4 regions of the Streptomyces sp. NPDC020996 genome follow, and region 4 is predicted to be linked to each of the others. Evidence: riboswitches for the same ligand, from Rfam matches in the RefSeq annotation. Region 4 holds a riboswitch; each other region holds the start of a gene.
What was found. Region 4 has a riboswitch for cyclic di-AMP ahead of AB0G63_RS08300 (M23 family metallopeptidase). Riboswitches for the same ligand answer to the same signal wherever they lie in the genome.
Positions count from the first base shown of each region.

Region 1: linked by a shared signal. The riboswitch ahead of AB0G63_RS03865 (transglycosylase family protein) and the one ahead of AB0G63_RS08300 (M23 family metallopeptidase) in region 4 are both predicted to bind cyclic di-AMP.
Region 2: linked by a shared signal. The riboswitch ahead of AB0G63_RS23035 (C40 family peptidase) and the one ahead of AB0G63_RS08300 (M23 family metallopeptidase) in region 4 are both predicted to bind cyclic di-AMP.
Region 3: linked by a shared signal. The riboswitch ahead of AB0G63_RS10690 (LysM peptidoglycan-binding domain-containing M23 family metallopeptidase) and the one ahead of AB0G63_RS08300 (M23 family metallopeptidase) in region 4 are both predicted to bind cyclic di-AMP.

Region 1 covers NZ_JBFADM010000003.1:220,080-227,489, forward strand. Annotated here, with positions in the region: gene AB0G63_RS03850 (nucleoside triphosphate pyrophosphohydrolase) at 1-471, shown strand, start outside; gene AB0G63_RS03855 (cytochrome P450) at 1,272-2,567, shown strand; gene AB0G63_RS03860 (transglycosylase family protein) at 2,715-3,761, shown strand; cyclic di-AMP (ydaO/yuaA leader) riboswitch at 3,945-4,114, shown strand; gene AB0G63_RS03865 (transglycosylase family protein) at 4,118-4,873, shown strand; gene eno (phosphopyruvate hydratase) at 5,213-6,517, shown strand; gene AB0G63_RS03875 (septum formation initiator family protein) at 6,618-7,097, shown strand; gene AB0G63_RS03880 (DUF501 domain-containing protein) at 7,133-7,410, shown strand, end outside.
Region 2 covers NZ_JBFADM010000035.1:12,023-19,432, reverse strand. Annotated here, with positions in the region: gene AB0G63_RS23070 (adenosylmethionine--8-amino-7-oxononanoate transaminase) at 1-332, opposite strand, end outside; gene bioB (biotin synthase BioB) at 325-1,551, opposite strand; gene AB0G63_RS23060 (8-amino-7-oxononanoate synthase) at 1,700-2,827, shown strand; gene AB0G63_RS23055 (DUF397 domain-containing protein) at 2,910-3,137, opposite strand; gene AB0G63_RS23050 (helix-turn-helix transcriptional regulator) at 3,147-4,007, opposite strand; gene AB0G63_RS23045 (ATP-binding protein) at 4,222-4,680, shown strand; gene AB0G63_RS23040 (DUF6328 family protein) at 4,749-5,342, opposite strand; gene AB0G63_RS23035 (C40 family peptidase) at 5,425-5,898, opposite strand; cyclic di-AMP (ydaO/yuaA leader) riboswitch at 5,902-6,113, opposite strand; gene AB0G63_RS23030 (hypothetical protein) at 6,449-6,757, opposite strand; gene AB0G63_RS23025 (ATP-dependent Clp protease proteolytic subunit) at 6,765-7,400, opposite strand.
Region 3 covers NZ_JBFADM010000011.1:1,516-8,925, reverse strand. Annotated here, with positions in the region: gene AB0G63_RS10700 (PhzF family phenazine biosynthesis isomerase) at 1-487, opposite strand, end outside; gene AB0G63_RS10695 (SGNH/GDSL hydrolase family protein) at 634-1,419, opposite strand; gene AB0G63_RS10690 (LysM peptidoglycan-binding domain-containing M23 family metallopeptidase) at 1,644-2,678, opposite strand; cyclic di-AMP (ydaO/yuaA leader) riboswitch at 2,683-2,862, opposite strand; gene AB0G63_RS10685 (tyrosine-protein phosphatase) at 3,407-4,204, shown strand; gene AB0G63_RS10680 (DUF6126 family protein) at 4,248-4,367, opposite strand; gene AB0G63_RS10675 (XRE family transcriptional regulator) at 4,364-4,993, opposite strand; gene AB0G63_RS10670 (aspartate aminotransferase family protein) at 5,073-6,458, opposite strand; gene dxs (1-deoxy-D-xylulose-5-phosphate synthase) at 6,455-7,410, opposite strand, start outside.
Region 4 covers NZ_JBFADM010000008.1:13,121-20,530, reverse strand. Annotated here, with positions in the region: gene AB0G63_RS08325 (NADPH-dependent FMN reductase) at 196-738, shown strand; gene ribA (GTP cyclohydrolase II) at 751-1,398, opposite strand; gene AB0G63_RS08315 (MarR family transcriptional regulator) at 1,615-2,130, opposite strand; gene AB0G63_RS08310 (dihydrofolate reductase family protein) at 2,197-3,327, shown strand; tRNA gene AB0G63_RS08305 (tRNA-Met) at 3,512-3,585, shown strand; cyclic di-AMP (ydaO/yuaA leader) riboswitch at 3,854-4,011, shown strand; gene AB0G63_RS08300 (M23 family metallopeptidase) at 4,023-5,036, shown strand; gene AB0G63_RS08295 (PrsW family intramembrane metalloprotease) at 5,151-6,455, opposite strand; gene trmB (tRNA (guanosine(46)-N7)-methyltransferase TrmB) at 6,517-7,410, opposite strand, start outside.

The DNA.
Region 1 (7,410 bases), on a different contig from region 4:
GAACTCCGTGAGGAACTGGGCGACGTGCTCCTCCAGGTCGTCTTCCACGCCCGCATAGCGGAGGAGGACCCGGACGCCCCCTTCTCGATCGACGACGTGGCCGCCGGGATCGTCACCAAGCTCATCCACCGCCACCCCCATGTCTTCGGGGACGAGACGGCCACGACCCCGGAGGAGGTCAAGGAGCACTGGCTGCGCACCAAGGCGGTCGAGAAGCGGCGCACCTCCCTGACCGACGGCGTCCCCCTCGGCCAGCCGGGCCTCGCCCTCGCGTCGAAACTGGCCTCCCGGGTGCGCACGGCGGGACTGCCGGTGCCGCCACCGGCCGGCGAGGGCATCGGCTACGACCTCCTCGCGATGGCGGTGCGCGCGGAGGCGGAAGGCGTCGACCCCGAGGCGGCCCTCCGAGCGGCGGCCCGCGCCTACCGGGACGCGATCCGCGAGGCAGAGGGCACGCCGACGGAAGGCTGACGCCACCGGGGCGGGACTGCCCACCCGGGGCGGGACTGCCCACCGGGGCGGGACTGCGGAGGGCCGGCATCCGTCGGCTCTTCGGCTCCTCGGTCCGGCATCCGTCGGCTCTTCGGCTCTTCGGTCCGGCATTCGTCGGCTCTTCGGCTCCTCGGTCCGGCATCCGTCGGCTCCTAGGCTTCTCGGTCCGGCATTCGTCGGCTCCTAGGCTCCTCGGCTCGGCATCCGTCGGCTCCTCGGCGCGGCGGCCTCGTCGCTCGGGTGCGGTGCGACACGTGCACGCGGGCGCGAAGGTGGTCACGTCGTCCGGGCCCGGCCCGGGACGCGCACCGGCCGCGCCCAGGGCTCGGGCGCCCATTGGCCGTGCCCGGTGCCCGGTGCTCGGGCGCTCGGGTACGCGTCGGTCGCGCCGGGCGGCGCAGTTGCGGTCGCAGTCGTGGTCGCGATCGCGAGGCGTGCGTGGGTGCGCCGCCCGGCGGTCGTCCGCGGCCGCGGGCCCCGCGCCTGCCGGGACGCGATCCGGGAGGCCCTACCGGCGCGCTCCTGGAAGTGGGCGCGCTGTCCGGGCCCGGCCCGGGGCGCGCGCCGGTCGCGCCGGTCGCGCCGGGGGCTCGGGTGCGGTCGTCGCCGCCGTCGCCGTCGCCGTCGCCGTCGCCGTCGCCGTCGCCGTCGTCGTCGTGGGCGGGGCGTGCGCGGTGCGCCGCCCGGTGGACGTCCGTGGCTGCGGGGCCCGCGCCACCAGGGCGCGATCCGCGAGGCCGGGGGCACGGAGCCGGAAGGCCGACGGATACCGTCGAGGAGTGACCGACCAGCCCACCGCCGACTCCGCCGCCCCCGAACTCTTCAGCTGGGAGTTCGCCACCGACCCCTACCCGGCCTACGCCTGGCTGCGCGAGCACGCGCCCGTGCGCCGCACGCGGCTGCCCAGCGGGGTGGAGGCATGGCTGGTCACCCGGTACGAGGACGCCTGGCGGGCCCTCGCCGACCAGCGGCTGAGCAAGAACCCGGCGCATCACGACGAGCCCGCGCACGCCCGGGGCAAGACCGGCATCCCCGGGGAGCGCAAGGCCGAGCTGATGACGCACCTGCTCAACATCGACCCGCCGGACCACACCCGGCTGCGCCGGCTGGTCAGCAAGGCCTTCACCCCGCGCCGCGTGGCCGAGTTCGCCCCCCGGGTGCAGGAGCTCACCGACACCCTCATCGGGCGGTTCGCCGGCCGCGGCCACGCCGACCTGATTCACGAGTTCGCCTTCCCGCTCCCCATCTACGCGATCTGCGACCTGCTCGGCGTCCCCCGCGAGGACCAGGACGACTTCCGGGACTGGGCGGGGATGATGATCCGTCATGGGGGAGGGCCGCGCGGCGGGGTCGCCCGGTCGGTGAAGAAGATGCGCGGCTACCTCGCCGACCTCATCCACCGCAAGCGGGCGGCGCTGCCCGCCGAACCCGCCCCCGGCGAGGACCTCATCTCCGCCCTGATCCGCGCCTCCGACCACGGCGAGCACCTGACGGAGAACGAGGCGGCCGCCATGGCCTTCATCCTGCTGTTCGCCGGTTTCGAGACGACCGTCAACCTCATCGGCAACGGGACCTACGCGCTGCTGACCCACCCCGCCCAGCGATCCCGTCTCCAGCGCTCCCTCGCCGCGGGCGAGCGCGGCCTGCTGGAGACCGGCGTCGAGGAACTCCTGCGCTACGACGGCCCGGTGGAGATCGCCACCTGGCGGTTCGCGACCCGGCCGCTGAGCATCGGCGGGCAGGACATCGCCGCCGGCGACCCCGTGCTGGTCGTCCTCGCCGCGGCGGACCGGGACCCGGAGCGGTTCGCCGAGCCGGACACCCTCGACCTCGCGCGCCGCGACAACCAGCACCTGGGGTACGGCCACGGCATCCACTACTGCCTCGGCGCCCCCCTCGCCCGCCTGGAGGGCCAGACCGCGCTCGGCACGCTGCTGACCCGGCTGCCGGACCTCCGACTCGCGGTGGAACCCGCCGAATTGAGGTGGCGCGGCGGCCTCATCATGCGCGGACTGCGCACCCTGCCGGTCGAGTTCACCCCTCCGGAACCAGTAGGCCGGAGTCCCAGAACGTGACACGCACTCAACTTCGTGATCTTCATGTGATCTGTGCGGCATTAACTTGTGACAAGTGATCGTCTGCCTATACCTTCACCCATCAACGCGGCTGCTTCGAAAACCGATTGCCGCGTGGGTCACCGCTGTCTCGCGAAAGGTCTCCGCATGCTCTCCGGGAACGGTCGTCACCGTCGCCCCCGCCAGGCTCCGGCTCTCCTCGTCGCGGCCGGAGTGACCGGCTCCGCCATCGCCATCCCGCTCCTGGGCGCCTCCGCCGCGAGCGCCGCCGACGGTTCGACGTGGGACAAGGTGGCGGAATGCGAGACCGGCGGCTCGTGGAGCGAGAACAGCGGTGACGGCTTCTACGGCGGCCTGCGGCTGTCCCAGGAGGACTGGGAGAAGTACGGCGGCCTCGACTACGCGCCGAGCGCCGACCTGGCCAGCCGCAACCAGCAGATAGCCGTCGCCGAGAAGATACTCGCGGACCAGGGCGCCGGCGCCTTCCACACCTGTGGACTGACCGCCGGGCTCGACAAGGACAAGGGCGCGGCCGACATCGACACCGGGATCGCTGACGACTCGTCCGACTCCACCGGCGTCACCGACTCCACCGGCCTGTCCAACGGCTCGTCCGGCGCGTCGGGTGACGCGTCCGGCGACACGTCCGGCACGGCCTCGCCCTCGGACGCCCCGTCCCACGCCTCCGCGTCCCCCGGGGCGTCGAAGGGTTCCTCCAGCACTACGGACAAGCCCGCCAAGTCCGACAAGTCGGCTTCGCCGTCCGCCTCCCCGTCCGTGTCGCGGACGTCCGACGGCTCACCCGACGAAACGGCCGAAAGTGACGACACGGACAACTCGGAGCAGATGGTGGGCTCCTGGAGCCTCGTCGACACCGGCTCGCTTGACGTCGGTAGCGGCGTCGGCGGCGACACCGGCACCGGCCGCCACCGCGGCGGCAGCGCCGACGAGGCGGCGAACGGCCGCTCCATGGAAGCGTCCTCGGGCCGCCACGCCGCGCGCACGGACGCCGACGACGGCGACGCCTACACGGTCCACGCCGGCGACACCCTCGCCTCCGTCGCGGACACCCTCGACGTCGAGGGCGGGTGGCGCGAGCTCTACGCCCTGAACAAGAAGGCGATCGGCGCCGACCCGAGTCACATCGTCCCCGGTCAGACCCTGCGAGTAGGGGCGGAAACGGGCGAAAACTAGCGGGAGTTGACGTCCGCTTTCGCCGTGGAATGTCCGGTTTGGCGAAAGTGTGGGATGAGTCTCAGAGGCCCTGATCGTCTTTGAAATCCGGTGGATTCCGTGTCTACGGTCATGACCGCTCGCCAACGCGGGCCCCGGCTGCCGCAACGCCGAATCCTGCCAGCGGCCGTCCGGGAACAGTCGTCGCGTCAAGCGCCGTAGGCAGGAGCGGGGGACCCAAGGTAGGCGCCGGGCCCGGCCCTTGAGGGGCGGGAACGGCTAGGGGTGGAGTCGCGCACCGGGAGGTGGGCGGCCGGGCAACTCAACCGGCCCGAACCCGACAGCTCACCTCGCAGGCGTCGGTGAGGGGATCAACCATGCTGTTTTCCGGCAAGGGCAAGCACCGTCGTCCGACTGTTCTCCAGCGCTCCACCCGCGCCGTCGCCGTCGCCGGTGTCACCGGCGCCGCCGTCGCCGCCCCGCTGCTGGCGGCCGGCAACGCCTCCGCCGCCACCGCCTCCGAGTGGGACGCCGTCGCCCAGTGCGAGTCCGGCGGCAACTGGTCCATCAACACCGGCAACGGCTACTACGGCGGCCTGCAGTTCTCCGCCTCCACCTGGGCCGCGTACGGCGGCACGCAGTACGCCTCCACCGCCGACCAGGCCAGCAAGGCGCAGCAGATCGCCGTCGCCGAGAAGGTCCTCGCCGCTCAGGGCAAGGGCGCCTGGCCGGTCTGCGGCACGGGCCTGTCCGGCGCCTCCTACGACGGCGCCGCCGGGGCGCCGTCCTCGTCGTCCTCCTCGTCGTCCTCCCCGTCGTCGTCCTCCTCTTCGTCTTCCTCCTCGTCCTCCTCGCCGAGCGGCGGCACCGCCTCCCGCTACACCGAGCAGCAGAGCGCCTTCCGCTCCACCGAGCGCCCGGTCGTGAAGGCGCAGAAGACCGTCACCACCCCGACCGGCAAGAAGGTCAAGAAGGGCGACGGCGAGTACAAGGTCGTCAAGGGCGACACGCTCTCCTCGATCGCCGCGGAGCACGACGTCAAGGGCGGCTGGAAGAAGGTGTTCCGGCTGAACAAGGACATCGTCGAGGACGCCGACCTCATCTACCCGGGCCAGCAGCTGCACCTGAAGTGACAGCCGTCCGGTAGCCGGCGCGCAGGCCCCGCACAGCCCGCGTCCCCCACAGTGGACCGCCATGGGAGCCGCCCCCCGGCCCCCATGGGCTCCCCGCCCCGGTGCGTGTTCCCCCGTACGCACCGGGGCGGGGTTTTCTTTGCCCGCCGGTGCCCGGTGTGCACGCGTTGTTCACCTCGCTTTGTTCCGGGGGTGAACAATAGGTACCGTCTGACCTTGTCCACGGGACGGTCGGTCGGCTGCCGACGGCCCCGGGACGGTTAGGCTCTAGTCGCAAGGCTGCAAGACGGGCCGTCAGGCCCAGTGCCCCGCACTACCAGCGTCACATCCACGAAGGAGATGCTCGTGCCGTCCATCGACGTCGTCGTAGCCCGGGAAATCCTGGACTCCCGAGGCAATCCCACGGTCGAGGTCGAGGTCGGCCTCGACGACGGCAGCACGGGTCGTGCCGCCGTCCCCTCCGGCGCCTCCACCGGCGCCTTCGAGGCCATCGAGCTCCGTGACGGCGACCCGAACCGTTACCAGGGCAAGGGTGTCGAGAAGGCCGTCCTCGCCGTCATCGAGCAGATCGGCCCGGAGCTGGTCGGCTACGACGCCACCGAGCAGCGCCTGATCGACCAGGCGATGTTCGACCTGGACGCCACCGACAACAAGGGCTCGCTCGGCGCCAACGCCATCCTCGGCGTCTCGCTCGCCGTGGCCCACGCCGCCTCCGAGGCCAGCGACCTCCCCCTCTTCCGCTACCTGGGCGGCCCCAACGCGCACCTGCTGCCGGTGCCGATGATGAACATCCTGAACGGCGGCTCGCACGCCGACTCCAACGTGGACATCCAGGAGTTCATGATCGCCCCGATCGGCGCGGAGTCCTTCTCCGAGGCCCTGCGCTGGGGCACCGAGGTGTACCACACCCTGAAGAAGGTCCTGAAGTCCAAGGGTCTGGCCACCGGCCTGGGCGACGAGGGCGGCTTCGCCCCGAACCTCGGCTCCAACCGCGAGGCCCTCGACCTCATCCTGGAGGCGATCAAGGAGGCCGGTTACACCCCCGGCGAGCAGATCGCCCTCGCCCTCGACGTCGCCGCCTCCGAGTTCTACAAGGACGGCAAGTACCTCTTCGAGGGCAAGGAGCGCTCCGCCGCCGAGATGACGGAGTACTACGAGGAGCTCGTCGCGGCCTACCCGCTCGTCTCCATCGAGGACCCGCTGTTCGAGGACGACTGGGCCGGCTGGAAGGTCATCACCGACAAGCTCGGCGACAAGGTGCAGCTCGTCGGCGACGACCTGTTCGTCACCAACCCCGAGCGGCTGGCCCGCGGCATCGAGGAGGGCACCGCCAACGCCCTGCTGGTCAAGGTCAACCAGATCGGCTCGCTGACCGAGACCCTGGACGCCGTGGAGCTCGCCCAGCGCAACGGCTTCAAGTGCATGATGTCCCACCGCTCCGGCGAGACCGAGGACGTCACCATCGCCGACCTGGCCGTCGCCACCAACTGCGGCCAGATCAAGACCGGCGCCCCGGCCCGCTCCGAGCGCGTCGCCAAGTACAACCAGCTGCTGCGCATCGAGGAGATCCTCGACGACGCCGCGGTCTACGCCGGACGCAGCGCCTTCCCGCGCTTCAAGGGCACCCAGATCTCCAAGGGCTGACCCCGGCACGGCCGCTCACGAGCCGGTCGTACGTACGTCCCCGTACGCGGTCCCGTACCGTGTGCGGGGACGTACGCGCGTGTGAAGGGGAGGCGGGGACATGGCCGGCAGGGACCGCGGCGACCGGTTCTCCACCACGACCAGGATCAAGCTGCTCGGCGAGCAGACGGCGGCCCGGGTCTACCGCTCGCAGACCAGACGCCAGGCCCGCCGCTCCCGGCTGACCAGCCGGGCGGCGCTGCTCGCCCTCGTCGTGTGCACCCTGGTCGTCGCGCTCGCCTACCCGATAAGGCAGTACGTCTCCCAGCGCGCCGAGATCGCCGACCTGGAGCGGCAGAAGCAGCAGGCCCGGGAACGGGTCGGGCAACTGCGCGACCTCAAGGCACGCTGGCAGGACGACGCGTACGCCGAGCAGCAGATCCGGCAGCGGCTGCACTACGTGATGCCGGGCGAGACGGGCTACGTCGTGATCGACCCGGGCGCGGCCCGGCAGTCCCGCGCCGGCCGGACGGCGGCCGACCGCTCCTGGTACTCCAACGTCTGGTACGGCGTCGACAGGTCCGACGCCGCCGCCCAGTGACCCGACCGACACTCGAGAGAGACTTTCGCACAGGCATGGAAACGCCCCCGCCGACCACCCCGCGCACCGAGCCCACCGACGCGGACGTCGAGGCCTTCAAGCAGCAGCTCGGGCGGCCGCCGCGCGGACTGCGCGCGATCGCGCACCGGTGCCCGTGCGGGCAGCCGGACGTCGTGGAGACCGCGCCGCGGCTGCCCGACGGCACCCCCTTCCCGACGCTCTACTACCTGACGTGCCCCAAGGCCAACTCCGCCATCGGCACGCTGGAGGCCGAGGGCGTGATGAAGGAGATGACCGAGCGGCTGCGCACCGA
Region 2 (7,410 bases), on a different contig from region 4:
ACGTGCTCCAGGCCGTCCGGCGAGATGTCGACGAGCAGCTTCGCCAGGCGTACGGCGGGCTCGTGGGTGAGCCCGCCGAACATCACGTGGCTCATCCGGCCGAGCTGCTCGCGGGCGGCCTCGTTCAGCACCGGGTGGTTGTAGCCGTGGATCGCCGACCACCAGGACGACATGCCGTCGACCAGTTCGCCCGAGCCGTCGGCCATGCGCAGCCGCACCCCGTTCGCCGACCCGACCACGAGCGGTTCGGCGCGGCCGGGCATCGGACCGTACGGATGCCACACGTGGCGCCGGTCGAGCTCCAGCAGTTCGGCGACGGGCAGGTCAGGCATTGGGCGCGAGGTCCGTTCCGGCGCCGCGACGGCGTACCGCGACCAGGTCGGTACGCGGCTCGGCGGCCCTGGGCGCCGCCGTTGCGGCCGCCGCGGCCGCCGCGGCCGTACCGCAGACACCTCCGCCCTCGTGCGACCCGCACCCGGCGCCCTCGGCCCCGTCGTGCGACCCGCAGCCCGCGCCCTTGTGCGACCCGCACCCTCCGCCGGCCGCCGTCCGGTGCTCCGGCAGGGTCACCTGCTCGCTGCCCTCGACCTCGAACCCGGCGTCGGCGATCATCTCCAGGTCGGCCTTGCCCGCCTGGCCCTCGCTGGTCAGGTAGTCCCCGAGGAAGATCGAGTTGGCCAGGTGCAGGGCGAGGGGCTGCATCGTGCGCAGGTGCACCTCGCGGCCGCCCGCGATGCGGACCTCGACGTCCGGGCACACGAACCGGACCATCGCCAGGATGAGCAGGCAGCGCTGCGGGGTGAGGTTCCACTCCTTGGCCAGCGGGGTGCCCTCGAACGGGATGAGGAAGTTGACCGGCACCGAGTCCGGGTCCAGCTCGCGCAGCGAGAAGACCACGTCGACCAGGTCCTCGTCGGACTCGCCCATGCCCGCGATCAGGCCCGAGCAGGCCGACAGGCCCGCCGCGTGCGCCTTGTGCACGGTGTCCACGCGGTCGGCGTAGGTGTGCGTGGTCGTGATCTCCCCGTACGTCCCCTCGGACGTGTTGAGGTTGTGGTTGTAGGCGTCGGCGCCGGCCTCCCGCAGCCGCTCCGCCTGGCCGTCGGAGAGCAGGCCGAGGCACGCGCACACCTCGACGTCCTCGTTCTGCTCCTTGATCGCCTTGATGGTGTCCGAGACGCGGTCCACGTCGCGGTCGGTCGGCCCGCGTCCGCTCGCCACCAGGCAGACCCGCTTGGCGCCGCCCGCCAGACCGGCCGCGGCGGCCCGGGAGGCCTCGTCGGGCTTGAGCCAGGTGTACTTCAGGATGTCGGCCTTGGAGCCGAGCCGCTGGGAGCAGTAGGAGCAGTCCTCCGGACACAGTCCGGACTTGAGGTTGACCAGGTAGTTGAGTTTGACCCGTCGGCCGAACCAGTGCCGGCGCACCTTGCCGGCCGCGGCCACCACATCGAGCAGGTCGTCGTCGGAAGCGGCGAGGACGGCCAGAGCTTCCTCGCGGGTCGGCAGCTCGCGCCGAAGCCCCTTGTCCACCAGCGTGTTCAGCAGGTCCATGAGAGCCGATCCTGTCCTACGAGGCCGCCCCGGGCCAAGGAGAGTTTGAACAACGGAGACACTTCGATGTGTGGGTATCGCCACATCATGGGCCGGGGGACGTGCGGCTAGGGTCTGTCCACTGCCTACAAATGCCCCCGGAGGAGCCATGGCGTTCGGCTGGATCGACGAGCAGGCGGAGCTGCGCCGCCGTGCCGGACTCGTGCGGACCCTGCGCCCCCGTCCGGCCGATTCGCCGCTGCTCGACCTGGCGAGCAACGACTACCTGGGCCTGGCCCGCCATCCCGAGGTCGCCGAGGGCGCGGCGCGGGCCGCGCGCGTCTGGGGCGGCGGCTCGACCGGGTCCCGGCTGGTGACCGGCACCACCGAACTGCACGCCGAGCTGGAGCGCGAGCTGGCCGCCTTCTGCGGCTTCGAGGCGGCGCTCGTCTTCTCCTCCGGCTACGCGGCCAACCTCGCCGCCGTCACCGCGCTCGCGCCGCACGGCTCGCTGATCGTCTCCGACGCGGGCAACCACGCGTCCCTGATCGACGGCTGCCGGCTGGCCCGGGGCGCCACCCAGGTCGTCGGGCACGCCGATCCGGAGGCGGTGCGCAAGGCGCTGGGCACGCACCGGGGCACGGCCGTCGTCGTGTCCGACACGGTCTTCTCGGTCGACGGGGACGCGGCCCCGCTGGCCGGGCTCGCGGCGGCCTGCCGGGAGCACGGCGCCGGGCTGGTCGTCGACGACGCCCACGGGCTGGGCGTCCTCGGCGACGGCGGCCGCGGGGCGCCGCACGCGGCGGGGCTCGCGGGCGCCGACGACGTCGTCGTCACCGTCACGCTGTCCAAGTCGCTCGGCAGCCAGGGCGGCGCCGTCCTGGGTCCCGCCCGGGTGATCGACCACCTGGTGAACGCGGCCCGGACCTTCATCTTCGACACGGGACTGGCCCCCGCGTCCGCGGGCGCCGCCCTGGCCGCCCTGCGGCTGCTCGGCCGCGAGCCGCAGCGGGCGGCACGGGCCCGCGCGGTGGCGGCCGAGCTGCACGCACGCCTGACGGACGACGGTCTGCAGGCGGTACGACCGGACGCCGCGGTCGTCTCCGTGCGCGCGCCGTCCCCGGAGGGGGCCGTGCGGTGGGCGGCCGACTGCCGGGCGGCAGGGCTGGCCGTGGGCTGTTTCCGTCCTCCTTCCGTGCCCGACGGCGTCTCGCGGCTCAGGCTGACCGCCCGCGCGGACCTCTCCGAGGCGCAGATCGAACATGCGGTGCGAGTGATCGGCGGGACTCGACCATGAGTCGGCGTGACACGGCCGGGCTCCGCACGACGCGGATCTTCTCCGCACGACGCGGATGTGGCTCCGCATGACGCGGATCTGATCAGCGCTTCAACGCGGCCGTGAACCCAGCCCAGCTCTCCGGCGAGAAGAGCAGTGCGGGCCCGGCCGGGTCCTTGGAATCTCGGACGGCGAGCAGACCGGCCCACGGGCCGGACCGCGGCGCCGCCGTCTCCACGCAGTTGTTCGCACCGGTGCTGTAGCTGCTGCGCAGCCACCGCACGCCGTGCGGAACGATGCTGGAGGGGACGTTCCGAGGCAGTGCTGACATGGTGCCTCCTCACCCGCCGACGACTCTGCCGGCGAGGTAATCCAATGAGTCCTCGGGCGAAAGGGCTTGAATCTGAAGGGAGTTGAAGGCCTCGGTGTAGGCCTGGAGGTCTTCTTTCCGTTCCAAGTGGAGGCTACTCGTCAGGTGGTCCAGAACGACCACGTCCAGATCAGAAGTGCTCGAAAATGAGAAAATAACGAAAGACCCGGTGACGCCGACGTGTGCTCCGGCGCCGAACGGCAGGATCTGCAGCCGTACTTGCGGCAGGCGCGCCGCCTCGACCAGGAGTTCGAGCTGGCGCGCCATGACCTCGGGCCCGCCGATCTCCCGGCGCAGCACCGCCTCGTCCAGCACCGCGCTGAACTCCAGGGGCGGGTCGGCCCGCAGCACCTCCTGCCGGGCCAGGCGCACCTCGACCAGCGCGTCGAGCCCCGCGTCGTCCAGCCCGCGGACCGCGGCCCGGGTCACCGCCCGCGCGTACTCGGGCGTCTGCAGCAGCCCCGGCACCACCGACGTCTCCAGGGTGCGCATCGCGTCGGCCTGGGACTCCAGGCTGATGAAGTCGCTGTAGTCCGGCGGCAGGATGCCGCGATACGCGTGCCACCAGTGGTGCCGGCCGGTGTTCTCGTCCGAGCCCGCCAGCACCAGCATCAGATCGCGCAGCCGCGGATCGGACACCCCGTAGGCGTCCAGGAGCAACCGCACATCGGCCGGTTTCACCCCGCTGGTGCCCGTCTCGATACGACTGACCTTCGACTGGTGCCAGCCCACCAGCCGCGCCGCCTCACCGCTGGTGAGCCTCGCCTCGGCGCGCAGCGCTCGCAGTTCGGCGCCCAGCTTCCTGCGGCGCACCGCGGGACCGTGCTGCATGGGTCCCTCCTTACTCCTTATGAGGCGCCCCGACACGGTCTCTCGTGGCAGAGTTCACCGCTTTGAGCGACAGATATATGCATATCTCGGTGGATCGCCAGCCGTGACCCGTGCGGTGATGGCAGTCTGACGGCGAAGCACCAGTCCGGGACCGTACTCGAACCATCCGCTCCGTGTCGGACCAGCGGTCCCGTGGGAAAGGGACGACGTCGCCATGGCAGACCATCTGGAAGCATCCGTCACTCTGCCGAGCGATCCCGCCTCGGTCTGCGCGGCCCGCACCTACGCGATCGACACCCTCGCGGAGTGGGGCCTGGCGCCGCACACGGAGGTGGCCGACACCGTCCGGCTCATCGTCTCCGAACTCGCCACCAACGCCGTCCAGCACACCCTCGGGCAGTCGCCCACCTTCACCGTCGGACTCGAACTCGACCGCGACGAACAGTTGCGCATCGGCGTCACCGACAGCCACCCCCGGTTCCCGAAGCGGCTGCCCGCCGCCGTCCAGCAGGACAACGGCCGCGGCCTGGTGATCATCCGCTGGCTGACCGCCGAGTGCGGCGGCAGACTGTGCGTGCGCCCCACCCGGGAGGGCGGCAAGACCGTCTCCGTCGAACTGCCGTGGAAGGTGCCGGCCCGACCGGTGCCGGCAGCCGGGCAGCAGGAGCCGTAGCGGGGCTCGGGCGAGGGTTCAGCGGCGCCGTGCGGCGGTTCCCGGTGCACGGCCACGTCGGGCGAGGGTCAGCGGCGCCGTGCCGACGGCTCCCGGTGCACGGCCGCGTCCCGCGGCGCTCCCGGCTGCCTGACGACGGGCGCGGCCTGCTGCGCGGCCTGCTGCGCGGCCTGCTGCTCGGCGGACAGGCCCGCCCGCCGCACCAGGCGAGGCAGCAGCCACCACAGGCCGAGGCACACGCACAGGGTCGCCGCGCCCGCGGCCACCCCGCCCGCCCGGCCCGTCGTCACGTCCACCACGAGCAGCACCGAGCCGGTGAACGCCAGCACCAGCACACCCATGCCGATGGTGGCGAGCCGTGAGGACACCTGGACGACGCGCGGCTTGGCGCCCCGCTGGAACAGCGAGCGGTGCAGCGCGGCCGGCGCGGTGAACAGGGCGGCGGCGAGGACCGCGAGCAGCAGTGTGGTGACGTAGGTGGCCCGCTGGACCGGGTCGAGGGACGGGAAGCGCGGGGTGAAGGCCAGGGTCAGCAGGAAGGCGAAGAGGATCTGCACGCCGGTCTGGGTGACGCGCAGTTCCTGGAGCAGTTCGCCGAAGTTGCGGTCGGCGCGCTCCAGCGGGGTCTCGTTGCGTGCGGTGCAGGGGACATGGTCGGCCATGGTTGAACGGATAACCGGCCAGGACCGTGTCACGCCTCGTCGGGTGGCGGCGTGTCAGGGGCGCCGCCACCCCACGCAAGGATCAGCTGACCCGGCCGTACCAGACGCTCTTCGTCCAGATCTTCTGCAGTTTCACCACGTCCCCGGTCTTCGGGGCGTGCCAGATCTTCCCCTTTCCGGCGTAGATGCCGACGTGGTAGACGTACGAACCCGAATGGAAGAACACGAGGTCTCCGGCCTTGCGGCTCTTGGCGGAGATGTGGCGGGTCTTGTTGTACTGCTGGGCCGCGGTACGCGGCAGGCTCTTGCCCGCCTTCTTGTACGAGTACAGCGTGAGCCCGGAGCAGTCGAACCGGTGCGGACCGGTGGCGCCCCACCGGTAGGGCGAACCCTTCTTGGAAGCCGCGATCTGCAGTGCCTTCGTCGCGGGCGTCGCGGCGGCCGCGTCGGAGGCGAAGCCCGGAACCACGACCGAGCCGCCCACCGCGGCGATGGTGAGGGCCGAGGCCGTGCCGGCCCGGACCATCAGCGACGGGACACGATTGAGCGCAGTCATGCGCAACCCTTCGTCAGCCGCCTGTGAAGGATGACCTGTCGGATTCGGGCTGGCGAAGTTGCCCGGCCGCTCGCGCGGCTTCACCCCAAGGGCTGCTCGGCCCGGTCATGGCGTGACCGTTCCGGCGACCCGTCGTGCTTGGGTCCTCCACTCCTGCCGATCCACTCCTGTCGACCGGTCATCCGGGCGGCGGCAGGACTCGGCGTCCGCCCGGATCGCCCCGCCGCGGCGGCGGGGGCTTGTCGTCAGACACGGATCTTGGCTCACGGATGTCCGAAAAGCCCAACGGAAACGGGGATTTGTGTTGTTACTCACCACTCACCCGTTCGGGTGCCCACAGCTGTGTTCGGAGGCGCGTCATCACCTCCGAAACGGCCCGGACCAGCGAAGAAATGCCTCATCCCGCCTTGGGGCCGGGCCCGTTGCGCAACTCGACCGGTCAAAAAAGAGGAGGTGTGTCTAGTCCGGAAGGCGGTACGCCGTTTGGTCCGTTTCGGCCCCGGCCCGGACACCGGCGCCGGGCGACCGCGGCCCGGGCCCGGCGCGTGCCTCAAGTGCCGGGCTGGGGAGGCACGGTGACCCGGGCGGTGCGCCGCTCGCCGTCCAGTACCCGCAGCGCCCGCGCCAGGGTGGGAGCGTGCAGTTCGGTCTCGCCCCGCTGGTGCATCAGGGCGAGCGCGTCGCGCAGTTCGGCCGCCCTGGCCACCAGCGCCTGCGCGGCCCGCAGCCCGCGGTAGGTGTCGCCGTGGTGGGCCGGATTGATGCGGCCGAGCAGGTCCACCACGTCGAGGTAACGGTCGATCAGCTCGCCCTCGGCGCGGGTCAGCGCGGGCAGCGGCGGGAGTTCGGGCGGGATCACCGGTCGCTCACCTCCCGACGGGCGGGACGAGGGGGGCCCGGCGGCCGGGGACGATCCGGTCCACCAGGCCGTAGTCCACGGCCTGCCGGGCGTCGAAGACCCGGTCCCGCTCGATATCGGCGCCGATCTTCTCCCGGCTGTGTCCGGTGGCCCGGGCCGGCATCTCCTCCACGAGGCGGCGATTGCGCGTCAGTTCCTCCGTCTGCACCGCCAGATCACTCGCCCGGCCCCGCACCGGCTCGGCGAGCGCGGGCTGGCGGATCACCACCCGCGCGCCCGGCAGCACGGAGCGCTTGCCCGGCGTCCCGGCGGCCAGCAGCACCGCGGCCGAGGAGGCGGCCTGCCCCAGGCAGGTCGTCTCCACGTCGCAGGAGACGTACCGCATCGTGTCGTAGAGCGCCGTCATGGCGCTGAACGAGCCGCCCGGCGAGTTGATGTACAGCGCGATGTCCCGGTCGGGGTCCTTGTGCTCGAGGTACATGAACTGGGCCGTCAGGTCGTTCGCCGCGGTGTCGTCGAGAGGCGTGCCGAGGAAGAGGATCCGCTCCTCCAGCAGCTTCGCGTACGGATCCGTCGATCGGCGCCCGGACGCGGTCCGTTCGGTGAACCCGGGCAGGACGTGTCGGGCGGACGGTCGGGTCATGGCATACCCC
Region 3 (7,410 bases), on a different contig from region 4:
GCGCCGGGTCCAGGTCGGCGGCGGGCCAGTCGAGGGCGGCCAGCGCCTCGGCGACGTCGTCGGCGGCCGCGTCGGCGACGTACGGCTCGACGCTGGTCAGGGTCGCGCGCAGGGCGCCGGACGGCTCGGCCGCGACCGACACCGGGACGTCGCCGGCCTGCGTCACGAACAGCAGTTCGCCGGGCCCGGTCCGCTCGGTGAGCGCGACGGCGGCCGCGACGGTGGCGTGCCCGCAGAACGGCACCTCCGCCTTGGGGCTGAAGTACCGCACGGTGAAGACCCGTCCGGGATCGGTGCCGGGCCGCTGCGGACCGGGGGTCAGGAACGCGGTCTCCGAGTAGCCGACCTCGGCGGCTACGGCGAGCATGGCGGCGTCGCCGAGACCGCTCGCGTCGAGGACGACCCCGGCCGGGTTGCCCCCGGCGGGGTCGTCGGAGAAGGCGGTGTAGTGCAGCACACCCGTCGCGGTGGCGTCGCTCGTCGTCATGTACGGGCAGAACACCGTCCGCCGGCCGGCTGTTCCCGGCCGGCCGTACGGAATACGGAGTACGGGAGACGGGGTAGGGGGTACGGGGTACCGGGTGCGGAGTCACCGCTCGGCGGCGCGTGCACGGAACGCGCGGGAGCGCCGGGTCAGGCGACCGACTCGATCCGCAGTTTGATGTCGTACGGGGACAGCATCCCCTTCGCCTGGACGTGGTCGCCGGACGACTCACCCCGCAGGCGTCGCCCGATCCAGGGCACCAGGTACTCGCGCGCCCACTGCACGTCGTCCCGCCGGATCTCCAGGGTGCCGCGCGGCGGAAGCGGCGGCCAGGACTGCTCGGGATCGGCCGGCACCTCCAGGCCGAGGACCTGGCCGGCCCGCAGCGCCACGCGCGTGTGCCCCTCGGGCGAGAGGTGGAGCCGGTCGTGGTCCCAGGCCCGGCGGTCCTGGATGGACTTCAGGGACCACAGGTCCAGCACGGGACAGCCGTAACGGTCGGCGATGGCCCGCACATGGCCGTTGTAGGTGGCGATCTTGCCGCGCAGGCGTTTGAGCACCGGGACGCCACGGGTGTCGAAGCCCGTCGTCACCATGACGGTGCCGGCGGCCTCGGTGAGCCGTGCGACCGCCCGCTCGAAGCGCTCGGCGACCTCGTCGGGGTCGGTGCCGGGCCGGAGGATGTCGTTGCCGCCCGCGCAGAAGGACACCAGGTCCGGAGCGAGTTCGACGGCCTGCGGGACCTGCTCGGCCACGATCTGGTCGAGCAGCCTGCCGCGCACGGCGAGGTTCGTGTACGTGAAGTCGCCCTCGGCCCGCCGGTCGGCGAGGAGCACCGCGAACCGGTCCGCCCAGCCGACGAACGCCCCGCCGGGACCCGGGTCGCCGACGCCCTCGGTGAAGCTGTCCCCCACCGCGACGTACGACCCGATCACTGATCTGCTGTCACTCTTCGAATCGTCTGCCACAGCAGGTCATGATTCACCGTCCACTGTGACCTACGCGACCGTAGGGAGGGCTTGACGAACGGTGAGATAAGCCACGCCCAAATTGTTCACCAAACCCGGAATACGCCGCCCCCGTACGCGGCGACGGCCGAGGACCGGACCCGGGGATCGGGGTCCGGTCCTCGGCGGCATGCCGGGCGGCCGGGGAACCGTCAGCCGACGGCGACGCCCTTGGAGCGGAGGTAGCCGACCGGGTCCACGTCGGAGCCGTAGTTCGGCGTGGTGCGGATCTCGAAGTGCAGGTGCGGGCCGGTCACGTTGCCGGTCGCGCCGGAGAGACCGATCTGCTGGCCGGCGGTGACGGTCTGGCCGGCCGAGACGGAGAGCTGCGAGAGGTGGGCGTACTGGGCGTAGTAGCCGTCGCTCAGCTGGATGACGACCTGGTTGCCGTAGGCGCCGCCCCAGCCCGCGGAGACGACCGTGCCGGCGCCCACGGCCTTCAGCGAGGTGCCGGTAGGCACGACGAAGTCGACGCCGGTGTGGTAGCCGCTGGACCACATGCTGCCCGCGACGCGGTATCCGGTGCCGACACCGGCCCCGGAGACCGGGAGGGTGTAACCGCTGGAGGTGCCGGTGGACTCGGCGGCCTGGGTGACCGTCGCCTGCTGCGAGGAAGGCGAGGAGGAGGACACGTCGGCGGCGGAGGAGGAGGACGGAGAGCCGGCGGAAGGCGCGGGAGCCGAAGAGGACGACGAAGAGGAAGAGGCCGCCGAGGAGGAAGGCGACGAAGAGGACGAAGGTGACGAAGAGGACGACGACTTGGTGGCGCCGCTCGTGGCCTTCTTGCCGAGGACGAGCTTCAGGCCGGGATGGATCAGCGACGGGTCGTCGCCGACGGCCTCGCGGTTGTCCGCGTACAGCTTCTTCCAGCCGCCGCGGACGCCCTGCTGCTCGGCGATCTTCGAGAGCCAGTCGCCCTTGCGCACCGAATAGGTCCGCACGCGCGCGTTGTTCGCGGCCCTCTCCTTCGCGGCCTTCTTCCCCTCGGCCGCCGCCTTCTCGGCGCCGGAAAGGGACTGCACGGCCTTCTGCGAAACCGGCTGCGCGGTGGACTGCGCGGTGTCGGCGTGGGCGCCGGTGGCCCCCAGCAGAGGGAGGGCGAGCGCGGCGCCGCCGGTTCCGGCGACGGCGATGGAGCGGGTGAAGCGCTGGGACTTGGGGCGGCGGTGCTTACCCTTCGCGGGCATGACGAATTCCTCTCCGGCGCCTGCGAGGTGAGCTGTCGGGTGCGGACTGGAGATGTCCGGCCGCGCCGTGGGCGCGACTTGACCCCAAGCCTGTTCCGGAGACCGGACAGGCGGTTCTACCTGTGGGTCCCCCGCTCCTGCCGTGCACGGGTGAGTGGTGCGGGATTCCAGGCGGCGGCAGGATTCGGCGTCCGCCCGGATTGCGTGGCGAACGTAAGCGACCACGACGCGAAGGGACAAGCAAGAGGTTGCGGGAAGCGCACGTTTCTCTTGATCCCTTACCGGAATTCACGGTCACCCTCCGTTGATTCCGAGGCGACTTCAGCGGCCAAATTCCCTGAAAAGCAATACGCATTACGTGAACATGACGGGCGACTCACGGTGACCGATATGACGATGCTCACGCGACCTCGCGCCAGCATTCCTTATTCCGGAGCGAGTTGGAATGAAATCCACCCAAAGCGCCAATTCGGACAGAAGACTCAGGCAGGGGCAATGCACCAGGGAAGCATCCTCGGGGCACATGGTCCGTTTCGCGGCATTCGTACCGGCTCGCCACCGGTGCGCCACTGACTCGCCACCAACTCGCCACCGACTCGCCGCGGAATCGCCACGGGCTCCCCGGCGGCAGACCGCACACCCCTGCTGAGCCGGGGTGTGCGTGTCGTATCGTCAAGGAGGTGCCCGTCGACGAGCAGCGCCGGCGGGGACGACTGGGAGGAGCCCCCGTGACGCAGCAGATCCCGTCGACCGAGCCCGAGCTGGCAGGAGTCCGAAACTTCCGCGACGTGGGGGGCCTGCCGACGGTGGACGGACGACGGGTGCGCCACGGAGTGCTGTTCCGCAGCGGCCACCTCGCGCACGCCACCGCGGAGGACACCGCCTTCCTCGCCTCGCTGGGGCTGCACACGGTCTTCGACTTCCGCAACGCCGCGGACCAGAGGCTGGAGGGCCCGGACGTCGAGCTGCCGGGCGTGCGCAATGTGAACCTGCCGCTGAGCGACCCGGCGGACGGCGCCGAGTTCTGGAAGATGGTCCGGGACGGAGACCTCGACCAGCTGCGCGAGATACTCGGGGACGGCAAGGCGGCCGGCCGCATGATCGGCTCGTACCGCCTCATCGTCAAGGAGCGCACCGGCGAGCACACGCGCGTGCTGCACGCGCTGGCCGAGGACAGCGTGCCCGCGCTGATGCACTGTGCCGCGGGCAAGGACCGCGCGGGCCTGTCCGTCGCCGTGACGCTGCTCGCCGTGGGTGTGGAGCGGGATGCGATCTTCGCCGACTACCTGGAGTCGAACGCCAAGCACCGCCGCTACCGGGTGCAGCGCGGCGGGAGCTCGGCTTCGGCCTACTCCCCCGAGGTCATGGAGCTGCTCAGCCCGCTGTTCGAGGCGCGCGAGGAGTACCTGGCGGCGGCCTTCGAGACCATCGAGGAGACCTGGGGCGGCGTCGAGCCCTACCTGGAGCAGGGGCTCGGCCTCACTCCGGCGGTGCGGGAGCGGCTGCGCGAGCGCCTGCTCGACTGACGCCGCCCAGGACGCGGCGGGCTGCCGGTCAGGACGCGGCGGGCTACTTGGCGCCCACCGAGAACAGCAGGTAGATGAAGCCCGCGAAGAGGTGGCCCGCCGCGATGTAGATGATGAGGCGGATCCACAGGGAGCGCGGGAACTTGTCCTCGTAATTGCTCATGGCATGTCTCCGGTGGTCGGGCCCAGGCACAGCGCGGCCGTGGGACTCTGCAACAGGGTGTGGACGAACAGCAGCTCGACCCCTTCGGGGTCCAGCGCCGCGATGCGGTGCGGCGTCAGCGAGTCGAAGTGCGCGCTGTCGCCGGGACCGAGCCGGTGTGTGGCGTCCCCGAGGCGCAGCCACAGCCGCCCCGTGAGGACGTACAGCCACTCCTCCCCGGGGTGTACGCGCACGATGTCGCCCTGGGTGCCGTACGGCGCGTGGACCCGCAGGGCCTGCATGCCCCGGCCGGAGGCGCCGGCCTGCCAGTAGGTCCAGCCGCCCGCGGCGGTGGGTTCCATGTCGACGGCGCGCACCACGGCGTTACGGTCGGCGACCGTCTCGCCGAGCAGTTCGGAGACCGTCGTACCGTAGATGCGGGCGAGCCCGAGGAGCACCGGCAGCGAGGGTTGCCGCTGCCCGGTCTCCAGCCGGGAGAGGTGGGCCGGGGACAGTCCGGCCGCGCGGGCCGCGGCCTCCAGGGTGAGGGAGGCGCGGCGGCGCAGTGCGCGGAGCTGCGGCGCGACGGCGGGCAGATCTGCCACGGGTCCCGCCGGCTGCTCGAACTCGGCTTCCGGGGAGCTCATACCCCCATTGAGCCGCAGCTTTACCTCTGGGGCAAATTTCTTGCCTCAGAGGCAAAGAACCTTCGGCCGGGGGCTCGGGCTAGCGGTTGGCGACGGCCTGTTTGATCAACGTCTTGCCGAAGTCCCACATCAGCCCGCCTCCATTGTGCGCCTCGTCCATCACCTCCGTGAAGGCGGCCACGAACCGGTCCACCTCCCGCTCGCCGATGACGAGCGGCGGGATCAGCTTGATGACCTCCAGGTGGTCGCCGGAGACCTGGGTGAGGATGCGGTGGCGCTGCAGCAACGGAACGACGACCATCTGCGCGAACAGTCCTTTGCGGGCGGCCTGGAGCATGGTCCACCGGCTGCGCAGCTTCAGCGACCTGGGCCGGCCGAACTCGATGCCGATCATCAGGCCGCGGCCGCGGACGTCGGCGAGCAGCTCGTAGCTGTCGGTCAGCGCCGCGAGGCGGGACCTGAGCAGTTCGCCGGTCGCGCGGGCGTTGGCGACGAGCTGCTCGTTCTCCATGACCGACAGCACGGCGAGCCCGGCCGCCATGGCCTGGGCATTGGACCCGAAGCTCGCCGAGTGGACGAGGACGCGGTCCATCGACGAGTAGACCTTCTTGAAGATCCAGTCCTTGCCGAGCGTCGCCCCGACGGGCACGTATCCGCCCGACAGCGCCTTGGCCACACACACCAGGTCCGGCTCGACGCCCTCCTCGTGCTGGTAGGCGTAGAAGTCGCCGGTCCGGCCGAGGCCGGTCTGCACCTCGTCGGCGATGAGCAGCGCCTTGTGCCGGTGCAGCAGTTCCTGCGCGGCCCGCAGGTAGCCGGGCGGGGCCTCGTACACGCCCTTGCCCTGGATCGGCTCCACGATCAGGGCGGCGACGTCGCCCTTCCTCAGCTCCCGCGCCAGGGCGTCGAGGTCGCCGAGGGGTACGGCGGTGTCGGGCAGCAGCGGGGCGAAGCCGTCCCGGAAACCGGACTCGCCGTTGACCGACAGCGAGCCCGTCGTCAGGCCGTGGAAGGCATGCTCGCAGTACAGCACCCTGGGCCTGCCGGTGGCGTAGCGGGCGAACTTCAGCGCGCCCTCGACCGCCTCCGTGCCGCTGTTGCCGAAGAACACCCGGTCCAGGTGCGGGCTGTGCGCGAGGAGCTTCTCGGCCAGCAGTCCGGGCAGCGGCTGGCAGTCGAAGCGGGTGAGGTCGGCGAGCGAGGCGTCGAGGACGTCGTGCAGCGCCTTGCGGACCACCGGATGATGGCGGCCCAGGCCCATCACCCCGAACCCGGCGAGCATGTCCAGGTAGTCGTTGCCGTCCGCGTCCCAGAAGTACGCGCCCTCGCCGCGCTCGTAGACCTTGTCGAAGCCGATGGTGTGCAGCATGCGCGGGAGCTGGTGGTTGAGGTACCTGGTGTGCAGCTCGTAGCGCTCGGCTCCGCGCTCGGCCAGGAGCGCGCCGAGGTCGAACTCCTTGCTCATTCAGCCCTCTCCTTGACTGGGGCGGCCCCCGCCGGGTCGGCGGCGGCCTCCTTGACGGCCAGGCTCGCGCTGATCCGCCCGGCCACCTCCACCGGCGTGAGCCCGATGTCGGCCAGCACCTCCGCGCGCTTGGCATGCGCGAGGAACTGCTCCGGAATCCCGAACCGCCGCACCGGTACGTCGACGTCGGCGTCGCCGAGCGCCAGCGCCACCGCGGACCCGACGCCGGCCGCCCGGCTGTTGTCCTCCACCACGGCCACCAGGCGGTGTGCGGCGGCGAGCCCCGGCAGCGCCGGATCGACCGGCTTGACCCACCGGGGGTCCACCACCGTGCACCCGATGCCGCGCGCCTGAAGCAGCTCGGCGGCCCGCAGGCAGACCGGCGCCATGACGCCGACGGCGACCAGCAGCACCTCGGGCCGGTCCGCGCGGTGCAGCACGTCCATGCCGCCCACCCGGTCGACCGCCGGGATCCGCGGCCCCACCGACTCCTTCGGGAAGCGGACCAGGGTCGGCGCGTCGTCGACGGCGACCGCCTCGCGCAGCTGGGCGCACAGCTGGTCGGCGTCGCGCGGGGCGGCGATGCGCAGACCCGGTACCACCTGGAGGACGGACATGTCCCACATGCCGTTGTGGGAAGCGCCGTCCACGCCCGTGACACCGGCCCGGTCCAGCACGAAGGTGACCCCGCAGCGGTGCAGCGCCACGTCCATCAGGAGCTGGTCGAAGGCACGGTTGAGGAAGGTGGCGTAGACGGCGACCACCGGGTGCAGCCCTCCCGTCGCCAGCCCGGCCGCGGAGACGGCCGCGTGCTGCTCGGCGATGCCGACGTCCCACACCCGGCCGGGGAAGCGGGCGGCGAACTTGCCGAGGCCCACCGGGTGCAGCATGGCCGCCGTGATCGCGACGACGTCCTCGCGCTCCTCGCCGATCCGGACGATCTCGTCGCCGA
Region 4 (7,410 bases):
ACAGCCCCACCGGATCGCAACGGCAACTGCAACGGCACGGCCAGGGACGGACACGGGGGTGGTCCGCATCCATGCACGTCCCCCGATGTGTGGGAGTTACACATGTTATGGGCGGATTGTCCGGGTTCGGGGTGTGGTGCGGGGAGAGCGAGGGGGGAGGGGAGTGCCGGCGGGGTTCTGTCGTAGGTTGGGCGGATGTCCTCGCTTCCGTCGATCCTGTTGCTGTCGGGCAGCCTGCGGGCCGGCTCCGGCAACGAGGCCGTGCTGCGCACCGCGCAGGCCGTCGCCCCGTCCGTGCCGGTGCGCACGGAGCTGTACGAGGGCCTGGCGCGGCTGCCGCACTTCAACCCCGACGACGACCGGGACCCGCTGCCGGCGCCGGTGGCCGGGCTGCGGGTGGCGATCGGCCGGGCGGCCGGGATCCTGGTCTGCACGCCGGAGTACGCCGGCACGCTGCCGGGCTCGTTCAAGAACCTGCTCGACTGGACGGTGGGCGGGACCGAGATCGGCGGCAAGCCGGTCGCCTGGGTCAACGCCGCCGCTCCGGGCCGCGGCGAAGGCGCGCAGGCCACGCTGCGGACGGTGCTGGAGTACACCGGCGCGACCGTCGTGCCGTCCGCCTGCGTGCGGCTGCCCGTCAACCGGCAGGCGATCGGGGCGGACGGGCTGATCGCCGATCCGGAGACGCGGCGGGAGCTGGAGCGGGTCCTCGGACTGTTGGCGGACTCGGCCCGCTGACGGCCGCCGTCCTCAGCCCGCGGTCAGCTCCGCCAGGCTGTCCAACGGCAGCGTGTGCCGTGTCTGGAGCACCTTCGCGCGCAGGTACCGGACGTTGTGGGCGGTGGTGAACACCCCCGTGGGCACGCGGTCGCGGACGTCGATGCCGAGGGTGCGCAACTGCTCCGCCTTGTCCGGGTTGTTGGACAGCAGGTCCAGTTCGCCGATGCCCAGGGCGCGCAGCATCTGGGCGGCCGCCGTGTAGTCGCGGGCGTCCTCGGGCAGGCCGAGCGCCGCGTTCGCCTGGTAGGTGTCCAGGCCGTCGTCCTGGAGCGCGTAGGCGTCGAGCTTGTTGTAGAGGCCGATGCCGCGTCCCTCCTGGCGGAGGTAGAGCAGGACGCCGCCGCGGTCGGCGATGCGCTCGACCGCCTCGCGCAGCTGGGGCCCGCAGTCGCAGCGGGCCGAGCCGAAGACATCGCCGGTCAGGCACTCGGAGTGCAGGCGGACCAGCGGGGGCGTGCCGGGGGCCGGGGTGCCGAGGACGACGGCCACGTGCTCGCGGTCGTCGGCCAGGCCGTGGAAGGTGACCAGGTCGGCGTCGGTGCTGTAGCCGTCGTGGAAACGCAGCGGTACCCGGACGCGGGAGCGCGGCGTGGCGGCGGGGAAGTCGGGGTCGGGCATGCGGTCCTCCGGGGCCGGGGGGGCGTACGGCGCGGATGGGTGCTCTGCTTCCGTGCTTGCAGTCGCACGGGAGGTGCTTCAGATTTGAAGCAGATCCGCTGAGGGGACCCTACTACATGCTTTAAATTTGAATCAACAGGTTTGCGGCGCGGCTCACCGGCAAGCGGCGCGGCTCACCGGCAAGCGGCGCGGCTCACCGGCAAGGGGCGCCGGGGCTCACGAGCAAGGGGAGGAGCGGCGGCGCCACGGGACCTCGTCGGGGGCCGGCCGTGGGGCATCCTGGCCCTCCAGCGCCCGCGCGATCCCCGTGCAGATGTCCTCCAGCTGTCCCACCTGCTCCTCGGTGAGGTGGTCGAACAGGGACGCGCGCACCGTCTCGACGTGGCCGGGGGCCGTGCGTTCCAGCACCGCCATGCCCTCGTCGGTCAGCGCGGCGATGCTGCTCCGCTTGTCCCACCTGCAGTTCTCGCGCCGCAGCAGGCCGTCCTTCTCCAGCCGCGTCACCGCGTACGTCAGACGGCTACGGGTGATCTTCGTCTTCTCGGCGAGGTCGGTCATGCGCAGCCTGCGCTCCGGCGCCTCGGAAAGATTGGTCAGGATGGAGTAGTACAGGTGCGGCATGCCGGCGTCCTGCTGGAGCTGCCGGTCGAGCGCGTCCTCCAGGAGGTGCGTCGCCGCGATGAACGCGCGCCAGGCGCGCTGCTCGTCCGGGGTGAGCCAGCGGGTCGTCATGCCACCAGTGTAAGTTTGTTTCAAACTTGAACCAAGACCGCCCGCCTCCGAGAGTGAGCGCGCTCGATGCCGCATCCCTACGTCCTGCTGTCCGCCGCCGTCTCCCTGGACGGCTACCTCGACGACACCGGCCCCGAGCGGCTTCTGCTCTCCGGCCCGGCGGACTTCGACCGGGTCGACGAGGTACGTGCTTCCGTCGACGCGATCCTGGTCGGTGCCGGGACGATCCGGGCCGACAATCCGCGGCTGCTGGTCAACTCGGAGCGTCGCCGCGCCGGCCGGGTGGCCGCGGGCCGGTCCGCCTACCCGCTCAAGGTCACGGTCAGCGCCTCGGGGGAACTCGATCCGGCGGCGCGGTTCTGGCACACGGGCGGCGAGAAGGTCCTCTACACGACCAACGAGGGCGCCGAACGGGCCCGCGCGCTGGGACTCGCCGCCGACGTCGTCGCGCTGGGCGGCGACGTCGGCTGGCGGCCGCTGCTGCGGCATCTGCACGACGTCCGGGGAGTGCGCCGTCTCATGGTGGAGGGCGGGGGGCTCGTGCACACCCAGCTGCTCCAGCAGGGGCTCGCCGACGAGCTGCAGCTCGTGCTGGCGCCGGTGTTCGTGGGCGACCCCGCCGCGCCGCGGCTGTTCGGCCCGGGGGCGTACCAGGGCGGGCGGCTGCGCCTGCTGGAGACGCGGCGGATCGAGGACGTCGTCCTCATGCGGTACGAGCCGACGGCTCCCGGGGCGGGGGAGGTCGCCGTGGCCGCCGACCGCCACTGGCTCGCCCTCGCGTGCGAGCTGGCGGCGCTGTGCCCGCCGTCGCGGACGGCGTTCAGCGTGGGGGCGGTGGTGGTGGCCGGTGACGGCACCGAGCTGGCCCGGGGGTACTCCCGTGAGGGGGACGATCCTGTGGTGCATGCCGAGGAGGCGGCTCTGGCGAAGCTCGATCCGGACGATCCCCGGCTCGCCGGCGCCACGGTCTACAGCAGCCTCGAGCCGTGCGCCCGGCGTGCGTCCCGGCCCAAGCCGTGCGCGCGGCTGATCCTCGACGCGGGGGTCCGGCGGGTGGTGACGGCTTGGCGGGAGCCCGACACGTTCGTCGAGAGCGCCGACGGCAGTGGGCTGCTGGCGGGGGAGGGGGTCGACGTGGTCGTGCTGCCGGAGTACGCGGAGCGGGCCAAGGCGCCCAATCGGCATCTGGTGGGGTAGCGGGGTGCGTGTGGCGGCGTGGTGCGGGATGCCTGCGGCGGCCTGTCGCGGTTCGGTGGGGGTGCGCGTTGCGCCTGCGGTGCGGACAGAGTCGCCTTCCCGCCGTACGCGGCTGACGGCGGGTACCGCGGAGAAACGCGTGTGCTTGCCGTCCTGCGTATGACGTACACTGGTGACACACCGACGCGGGGTGGAGCAGCTCGGTAGCTCGCTGGGCTCATAACCCAGAGGTCGCAGGTTCAAATCCTGTCCCCGCTACTCAAGGCCGACGGCCGGGATCCTCAGAGGTCCCGGCCGTCGGTGTTTTTGCACGGTCCGTGACTGTGAGTGATGGGGCGGCCGCCCTGCGCAGTGTGATCGGCGGGGTATGTGAGGGGCCAACTCGCCCGTTTTTAGACGGTCATGGGGATGTACGTCCGACCTGGATTCGTTAATGATCAAGCGGAACGGCTTGGAAACGAGCCCCTGCGTCTATTAACGTTCGATAACGCAGCGCGGTCGTCCCAGCCGTCACAAGAGGCGGCTCCGTGCGCACGCGCCGAATCCCGCAAGGGAACCGGGGAACCACCACCCTGGGGTGAATCGCGCGAATGCCGCCGTGGGATCACGGTGGATATACGCGCGTAGGAGACCTTCCTGCTCCGAACCCGTCAGCTAACCCGGTAGGCGAGGAGGAAGGAAAGGAGCACGCCCACGTGGCGTCAAACCGGCCTGCCCCGACAGCCCCGTTCCAGCCGAGTGACACCTTCGGCTACGGCAGCTACCGCACCGACGAGGGCCCGTGGGAGGCATGGAACCCCACGGAGGACTCCGTCCGCCCCGTCCGCGGTCGGCACCGCGTCTCCAAGCAGCGCGGCGGGGGACTCGCCCGCAGCTCCACGGTTCTGGGCGTCGGCGTCATAGCCGCTGTCGGCGCGGGCGGCATGGCCAGCGCCAACACCGGCAAGCCGCCGGTGTCCATCTCCATGCCCGACCTGCCCTCGGTCGGCTCGCTGATCTCCGACGACGAGCCCGAGCCGCAGCGGTCCGCCACTCCGCTCAGCAGCGTCGGCGTGACCTCCGCGGAGAGCACCAAGGACGCCGGCGAGGCGCTGCGCGACCGCATCATGGCGCAGGCCGAGTCGCAGCAGATCCAGGTCGAGAGCAAGACGCAGCAGGCCACCGAGGCCGCCCTCGCCAAGCAGGTCGCCGACGCGGCCGAGCAGGCCGAGAAGGCGGCCGCCGCCAAGGCCGCCGCGGCCAAGGAGAAGGCGGAGGCGGAGGCCAAGAAGAAGGCCGAGGCCGCGCGTCTCGCCGAGCTGGCCAAGCAGTACACGCTGCCGACCTCCTCGTACACGATCACCTCGACCTTCGGCCAGGCCGGCTCCATGTGGTCCTCCGGCCACCACACCGGCCTCGACTTCGCCGCCCCTACCGGCACGCTCATCAAGGCCATCCACAGCGGGACCATCACCGAGGCCGGCTGGGCGGGGGCGTACGGCTACCGCACGATCCTGACCCTGGACGACGGCACCGAGCTGTGGTTCTGCCACCAGTCGTCGATCAGTGTGAGCGTCGGACAGAAGGTCAGCACCGGTGACGTCATCGGGCGCGTGGGCGCCACCGGGAACGTGACCGGCCCGCACCTGCACCTCGAGGTCCACCTGAACGGGCAGGCCGGCGGCATCGACCCGATGGCCTGGCTGCGCGGCAAGGGACTCAACCCCTGATCTCCCCTGATCCCCGGCGGTCCTGACGGCAAACCCCCCGACGTCAGGACTGCCGGTCAGGCGTGCCCGAGAACTCCGGGGACGACGCCGTCGGCCGGTCCAGGGCCTGAAGGGCTAGTGGCGGTACGGGTTGTACGCGGGGTTCGCGGGGTGCCCGTACGCCGGCCAGGGCGGTGTGACGACCGGCACCGGGGGAGCCGTCATCCTGGCCGCGTGGTCCAGTGCCGGCCGCGCGATCTCGCGCCGCCACCACAGCTCGGCCAGCAACTCCCGCTCCCGTACGACGAAGTCGGCGTCCGCGCGTCCGCGCCGTCCCCGGTGCCGCAGGAACGCCAGCGACGTCGCGTACGCCTCGTACTCGGCCACCGTCCGCCTGGCCGGCTTGCCGAAGCGGTGGCGGGCGTAGTCGCGGGCCGTCCGCCGCGCCCGCATGGAGCCGAGCGCGTACGGCTCGGCCGGCGTCAGCCAGCCGGCGAGGACGTACGGCGGCAGTTCCTCGCGCACGGTCCGCAGTTCGCGCTGCCGCGTCCAGATCACCAGCCACGTCAGCAGCCCGAACGCGGGCACCATGAAGGCCGCGTACACCGCGAAGAACCCGAACCCGCCGAACGTCGCCGAGCCGTTCCACAGCGCGTGCATGCCCATGGCGAGCAGCAGCCCGGAGAGCGGGACGAGCACACGCCGGACGTGCTGCCGTTCCGCCGAGAGCGCGGCCACGCCGAACCCGATACCGGTCAGGACGGTGAACAGGGGGTGCGCGAACGGCGACATGATGACGCGGACGAAGAAGGTCGCCGCGGTGACGGAGGCGATGCCGCGGTCACCGGTGAGCTGGTCGGTGCCGAAGGCGGTGCCGAGGTAGAGGATGTTCTCGGTGAACGCGAAGCCGGTGGCGGTGATCCCGGCTATCACCACCCCGTCGACGATTCCCGTGAAGTCCCGTCTGCGGAACAGGAACACCAGCAGCACGGCCGCGGCCTTCGCGGACTCCTCGACGACCGGCGCTATGACCGTCGCGCCGAGCGTGTCCGCGCTCGCCGGGTCCGCGGTCGACGTCGCTATCCATCTGGTCGCGAAGCTGTTGGCGACGATCGCTATCAGCGCCGCCGCGCACGCGCCCCACGCGAAGGCGAACACCAGGTTGCGCCACGGGCCGGGGGCGACCCGGTCGAGCCAGCGGAAGGCGGCCACGAGGAGCGGTACCGGCAGCACGGCGAGGCCCAGCCCGACCAGGAACCCCTCGGTGCCGGTCTGTTCGCGTACCAGGGCGAGGATGACGAGCCCGGAGAGCGCGAGCAGGGTGCTGAGCGCGCCGTAGCGCACCCACCTGCGCTGCCACCAGTGCGCGTGCCTGGCCCCGCCGCCGGCGGGGCCCCCGGCGTACGGCGGATGCGTCGGGTACGGGGGAAAGGTGGCCACGGCATCGACCCTAACGAGGCAGCGCGCCGCCCGCGACGGTGCGGGACGCGTCCGGCGCGCTTCAGGCGCCGGTGGGGGGCTGGGGCTGGTTGTGCTGCTGTACGCGGCGGAACAGCAGGTCGTTCACGACATGTCCCTTGTCCAGTCCCTGTCCCTCGAAACGGGTCAGCGGCCGGAAGCCGGGGCGCGGCGCGAAACCGCCGCCGGGCTGGGTGTTCTCGAACCCCGGATGCGCGGTGAGCACCTCGAGCATCTGCTCGGCGTACGGCTCCCAGTCGGTCGCGCAGTGCACGATGCCGCCCGGTCTGATGCGGGACGCGGCGAGATCCAGGAACTCGGGCTGGATCAGGCGCCGTTTGTGGTGCCGCTTCTTGGGCCAGGGGTCGGGGAAGTAGACGCGCAGGCCGTCGAGGGAGTCCGGGACGAGCATCTCGCGCAGCAGGATGATCGCGTCCCCGTTGCCGACCCGGACGTTGGACAGGCCGGCCTGGTCGGCGAGGTTGAGCAGATTGCCCTGGCCCGGGGTGTGCACGTCGACGGCGAGGATGTTGGTCCCCGGGTCGGCGGCGGCCATCTGCGCCGTGGCCTCGCCCATGCCGAACCCGATCTCCAGCACCACCGGGCCGGTGTTGCCGAACAGCTCGGCGAGGTCGAGCACCCGCTGCCCGTCGATGTCCAGTCCCCACTTGGGCCACAGTCGCTGCAACGCGTCCGCCTGCCCCGCGGTCACCCTGCTGCGCCGGGGCTGGAAACTCCGGATCCGCCGCTCGAAGTGCGACCCGGCGGGATCGGCCTGCGGCCCGTCCGGGAACCGCGGTTCCCCCTTGCCCCGGGCACGCGGGAAGGACGCGCCCGCACCGGGGCCGGGGGCGAGGCGCTCGCCGGCCACGGGGGCGGGGCTGTGGTGCTCGCCGGCCACGGGGGCGGGAGCGGCGGGGCGGGGGGTCTCGGGGGC